Regions from separate parts of the Desulfallas thermosapovorans DSM 6562 genome, predicted to be linked through region 1. Evidence: a T-box and tRNA genes for the amino acid it is inferred to sense, from the RefSeq annotation. Region 1 holds a T-box; the other holds one or more tRNA genes.
The links. A T-box is a leader RNA that pairs with one kind of tRNA and senses whether it is charged. The one in region 1 lies ahead of metG (methionine--tRNA ligase), so its partner is inferred to be a tRNA-Met.
Positions count from the first base shown of each region.

Region 2: it encodes a tRNA-Met, which carries the amino acid that the T-box ahead of metG (methionine--tRNA ligase) is inferred to sense. The anticodon was not compared.

Region 1 is NZ_VNHM01000003.1:172,749-175,877, forward strand. It holds gene LX24_RS04025 (TatD family hydrolase) at 1-385, opposite strand, end outside; gene metG (methionine--tRNA ligase) at 386-1,945, opposite strand; T-box leader at 2,032-2,296, opposite strand; gene LX24_RS04035 (AbrB/MazE/SpoVT family DNA-binding domain-containing protein) at 2,489-2,755, shown strand; gene rsmI (16S rRNA (cytidine(1402)-2'-O)-methyltransferase) at 2,782-3,129, opposite strand, start outside.
Region 2 is NZ_VNHM01000002.1:16,686-19,814, reverse strand. It holds gene LX24_RS01865 (ATP-binding protein) at 1-1,458, shown strand, start outside; tRNA gene LX24_RS01860 (tRNA-Met) at 1,603-1,678, shown strand; gene LX24_RS01855 (DegV family protein) at 1,863-2,723, opposite strand; gene LX24_RS01850 (DAK2 domain-containing protein) at 2,813-3,129, opposite strand, start outside.

The DNA.
Region 1 (3,129 bases):
TTTGGCGCTGCACCGGGCGCGGGGAAAGATCCCGGTAGTAATCCAGGCCCATTTCCCCCAGCGCCACCACCCGGGGATGGCGGGCCAAACCGGCCAGACGGTCCAGGTAATCCGGGGCCACATCTGCAGCATCATGGGGGTGCACCCCCACCGCCGCCACCACGCCGGGGCGGCTTTGGGCCATGGCCAGCGCCTGCTCCGAGGAATTTACGTCAAAGCCCACGCACAGCACCCGGGTGACCCTGGCCCCGGCCATGCGGCTGAACACCTGGTCCAGGTCGGCGTCAAATTGTTCATCGTACAGGTGGGTATGGGTATCAAACAGCTCACCGGTCACCGGTGTCCCGGCGGTTACCCGGTTTATTTGACCCGTTCCGGTATCCATTTATTCCTCCTCCCCCAGGGTGGCCGGGTCAATGCGCGGGAACAGCGGCTCACCCCGTTTTAACACGGTACCGCCCGGTAGCTTACCCCACACAAGGGATTCCCAGGTATGCAGTTGGGGTTTGTCTTCAATTCCCAACAGGGGCCAGGCCCGCCCGGGCAGTCCGGGCATAAAGGGTGACACCATCACCGTGGCAAAGCGCAATACCTCGGCTACGTTATAAAGCACGGTATTCAGCCGCTCCTGTTTCTCCGGGTCTTTGGCCAGCGCCCAGGGAGCAGTTTCCTCCAGGTATTTGTTGGCCCGACCCACCAGGCGCATTATGGCCGCCAGGGCATTGGAAATCTCCCGGCGTTCCATTAACTCCTCCACCTCCGCCGGCGTTGTGCGAGCCAAATCCAACAGTTCCCCGTCCGGTCCTTCGGGGTCGGAGGGGGGCTTTAACTGCCCTTTGAAATACTTGTTGACCATGGCACAGGTACGGTTGAACAGGTTGCCGAAATCATTGGCCAGGTCAACATTGATACGGTGCACCAGGGCCTCCTCGGAATAAATGATATCAGCCCCCAGGGGCATTTCCCGGAGCAAGTAATAGCGTATGGCATCCACACCGTATTTATCGATTAATACCAGCGGGTCCACCACGTTGCCCTTGGATTTGCTCATTTTGCCGCTGTCCAATAGCACCCAGCCGTGTCCCACCACCTGCTTGGGCAGGGGTAAATCCAGGGCCATAAGGAGAATGGGCCAGATAATGGTATGAAAACGAACGATATCTTTACCCACCAGGTGTATATCGGCGGGCCAGAACTGTTGGTACAAGGCATCGTTTTCCTCATCGTAACCCAAAGCCGAAATATAGTTGGTCAGCGCATCCACCCAGACGTATATAACGTGCTTTTCGTCAAAGGGCACGGGAATACCCCAGTCAAAGGTGGTACGGGAAACGCAAAGGTCCTCCAGACCGCTTTTGATAAAACTGACCATTTCATTGCGCCGGGAGGTGGGCTGGATAAAATCGGGATTGTCCTCGATATACTTGAGCAAGCGATCGGCATACTTGGACATTTTAAAGAAATAACTTTCCTCCTCCAACGGCTCCACCGGGCGACCACAGTCGGGGCAGTTGCCCTCCTCCAGGCGCGCCTCGGTCCACAGGGTTTCACAGGGTGTACAGTACCAACCCTTATAGTTGGCCTTATAAATATCACCCTGATCGTACAGTTTCTGGAAGAATTTCTGCACCACCCTTTTGTGCCTCTCTTCGGTGGTACGAATAAAATCATCATTGCTGATGTTCAAACTGCTCCAAAGGTGCTTGAAACCGGCCACAATCTTATCCACATACTCCAGCGGCGTTTCACCCCGCTCCCGGGCCGAGCGCTCAATTTTCTGGCCGTGCTCGTCAGAGCCGGTCAAAAACCAAACCTCATGGCCGGTCAGTTTCTTAAACCTGGCCATGGCGTCGGCGGCTACAGTAGTATAGGCGTGCCCGATATGCAGGTTATCGCTGGGATAATAAATTGGCGTGGTTATATAAAAGGTTTTCTTTTTTTCCATAATTATGACCTCCCTTAATGCTAATATTAAGCAGCAATAATTTTCCAGGCTCATGGCGCCATAAATTAAATAACGCCCCCGGTTTACCCAGGGGCGAAAAATACTTTCCGCGTTACCACCCTTATTTTGCCTTCTATTGCTTAAAAAAGGCCTCGTTAAGGTACAGGGAACTCAACAACTAATTCCCGATACCCCAAGCCTGGTAACGGTGCTTAACCCGGTACGGCCTACTGAAAGCTTTCAGCCGACGGTTCCGGAGCCATGTTCAATACGTTTTCCCCGGTGGGCTCCCACCCTCCCCACTCGCTGGCCGGTTCTTCCGCATTTACTCCTCTCCATCATGACCTTTATCGACATAATGATTTTAAGGTAACCAGGTCTATCTTGTCAAGTTTTCCCTAAATCAATATTTTTTATACAAAAAAATCCATGTTTTTATAAAAAAATGTTGACTTTTACTGCCATCACTGGTACCATTTACTTGTGCTATATAATCAATTTATGTCGAATCGATGCTTTCATTATCGAGGGGAGGGAAAGACATTGAAATCTACTGGTATTGTAAGAAAGGTGGACGAGCTGGGCCGCGTGGTAATTCCCATCGAATTACGCCGCACTCTCGGCATTGATGAAAAGGATGCCCTGGAAATTTACGTTGATGCCGAAAAAATTATATTAAAGAAATATGAGCCCGCCTGCGTATTCTGCGGCAATGCCGCCGATGTGCAGCACTACAAAGGCAAACTCGTCTGCCGGAATTGCGCCCTGGCCATGTTTGAAAATGTTAAAGAAGATGTTAAAGCCATGTAGTAGTATACATAGTTACTGGGCAATTCCTATTTGGAACCGCTTACTTGATTGTACAATTCCCGCCGGGGAATACTCCTCAGGCGGGCAACTATTTTTATAGCCTTGGTGGGCGGTACCCCTTCTTCCTGCAGTAAACGGACGTACTCTTCCGGCGTCAAATTGCCATCCACGGTGTTTGTCCCATCACCTTCAGCCGGGCGGCCCTCAATCACCAGCACAAATTCTCCCCGGGGCGGCTCGCCGGTGAATTGCTCCCGCAACTGCGCCAGTGTACCGCGCCGCACATCTTCATGCAGCTTGGTCAACTCCCGGGCCGCGCAAGCCCGCCGGTCACCCATGGCATCCACCAATTCACCCAGTGTCTTTGGCAACCG
Region 2 (3,129 bases), on a different contig from region 1:
GGCTGGATGATTGCCTCTTATAACCTGCCGGCAAATTATCCCCATGATGTAAACCAGAAAGCCCCGGTTCTTTCCAGCCCCTCGGGGGAAGCTATCTCTACAGGGCACATTGTCGTAGTCAATAACCCTTCACAGGAACCACGCCTGGCGGCCTGGTATGACATGATCAACCAGTACAACATAAAAACCATTATATGGGTGCCGCTAATCAGCAATGGCACTGCCTTTGGAACATATGTGCTGTATGATACCCGGTTGAGAAACACGCCACAAGAGGAACTGAACGTGCTGAAACAAATAAGTGTTATGATTTCCATCGCTATATATAGCAACAACTACCTTGACCAGCTCAATCAAAAAACAAGCGAATTGGAAAAGGAGATTACCAGGCGTAAACAGATAGAAATAACCCTGCGTGAAAAGGAAAGCTTTCTTGCCGGGGTAATCGAAAGCATACAGGATGGTTTATGTGTTATCGATAGTGATTTCAATATTATACGGGCCAACACAACAGTGGAACGCTGGAATTTCCAGCAGCGGCCACTGGCAGGAAAAAAATGCTATCAAGCCTTTAAAGGGCGAACTGAAATTTGTGATAGGTGCCCTGCTTATGACACCTTAACCACTGGCACATCCAGTTATGTCCTGGTAACCATGAAAGATCCCGGCGGCGATATAGTCGGCTGGAAGGAAATATACAGTTTTCCCCTTGTCTTAAAAAAACTCGATAAAATTGAAGGGGTTATTTTATATGTAAGGGATGTAACTGAAAAATTAAAAACAGAGCAAGAGATGGCCCGTCTTGAAAAATTCAATTTAATAGGTGCTATGGCCGCCGGTATCGGCCATGAGATAAGAAACCCCATGACCACCGTACGCGGGTTTTTACAATTATTAAGGGAAAAAAAGGAATGCGCCCAGTATGGCGGTTATTACAACCTGATGATTGAAGAACTGGACAGGGCCAACAACATCATATCCACATTTTTGTCTTTGGCCAAGGATAAACCAAAGAATTTACAAATACAAAGTCTTAATGCCATAATTGAGTCTATCTACCCGCTATTACTGGCTGACGCAACGGTTTCCGACTTAAACATCACCCTGGAATTAAATAATATTCCTGATTTGTATTTAGATCCGGAAGAGATACGACAGTTAATTCTAAACCTGGTACGCAACGGATTGGATGCAATGTCTCCCGGGGGAACTTTGACCATCAAGACATATGCCGATAGAGGTGAAGTAATCCTGGCAGTACGGGATGAAGGCAGCGGAATTAGCCCTGAGATTTTAGGAAAGCTGGGCACACCTTTTTTTACCACAAAGGATAACGGGACCGGTTTGGGACTGGCGATATGCTACAGCATTGCCGACAGGCACAACGCTGAACTACAAATAGAAACAGGTCCCGGTGGCTCCACTTTCTCTGCCCGGTTTAAATTAAACAGTGAATGAAAACCCGGCTTTCGATTAGTTCTTTTTATGCTACCATGGTGTTGTTATATTAAGTCAAGGGGATGTTTATAACGGAAGCGACAGAACCGCACCCCTGCTTCCCCTTGCATTCCTTTTATATTTGTGTTATACTAATTAAGTTATCGCGGGATGGAGCAGCCGGTAGCTCGTCGGGCTCATAACCCGAAGGTCGAAGGTTCAAATCCTTCTCCCGCAACCAGATCAGCAAAACCCCTCTTTAGGAGATTAAGAGGGGTTTTGCTTTTTATCATCATTTCACCAATAATTTGTGCATAAGCCCCAGCGCCGGCGGAACCAGTATCAATGACGCCACTTTATACAATTCCCGAGCTTCGATTACCGGTTCTGTTAGCACTGGTCAAACTCCTTAAGCATCCCCAGGTTTACCACTGCAGGTATTTATATGGACATACCGCCAGGCCCACAACACCCGGCCCAACGTGGGTACCCACCACCGCGCCCATCTGGCTGTACGCCATTTCAGGGCAATTGAGTTTTTCCCGCACCAAGTCCTGTAAAGACTTTAATCCCCCGGGATCATTACCATGAGTCATAAAACAATAAAGCGGCCCGGAATCTTGACACTGCTCGGCCATTAGCTGCACCAGCCGGTTAATAGCCTTTTTACGGCCCCGAACCTTCTCATAGGGATGTATCACTCCGTCCACTATGGTGCACAGGGGTTTGACATTCAATATAGTGCCCAAAAAGGCCTGGGCTTTGCCGATACGCCCACCGCGCTGCAGGTATTCCAGGGTATCCACCATAAAATATACCCGGTGGTTGGCAATAATATCCTGCACCAGGGCCACCACCTCAGCCCGGGAACGTCCGGCCTGGGCAGCCCGGGCCGCCGCCAGCACTACCATACCCAGCACTACACTGACGGTGCGGGAATCTATCACTTCCAGCCCGTCATAATTCAGCATGGTCCTGGCCAGTTGGGCGGACTGCAAAGTACCGCTCATCTGCGCAGATATATGAATGGACACAATATCCGCACCTTCGTCAATCAACGGGCGATAATATTCCACAAACTCGGTAGGTGAAGGCTGGGAGGTAGTGGGCAATTCCCTGCTGGCTGCCAGCCGGCTAAAAAATTCGGCAGCCGATAGATCCACCCCATCCACAAAACATTCCGACCCGAAAAAAACCTTCAATGGCACCACGGTAATACCGTATTGCTGCACCAATTCACGCGGCAAATCAGCCGTACTGTCAGTAACGATACGGACTTTGGGCATGGATACAACACCTTCCTTACAACAAATTATCCGGAAAGCCAGTGCTCCCGGCCACTGTTTCAAAGTGAAAAGAAAGCATCCCCTTCTTGCTACTCCACCGAGATTATTAAATGGTATAAAGGCTGCCCCCCGTAATGCAGCTCGAAATCAAACTCGTCAAATTCTTCTTCCATCTTGTTGACAATTTCCCGGGCCTCGGCACCCGACATACCGGCCCCGTAGTAAAAAGTAATTAACCCGGTATCATCATCAACCATTGCCCGCAGTAAATCCATTACCAATGCATCGAGGTGACGCCCCACAGCCACCAACCGGTCACCCGCCATCCCGATAAAATCACCTTTAGCTATGGTGTTACCTTCAATAACAGCATCCCGAACGGCCACAGTCACTTCACCCGTTTTAA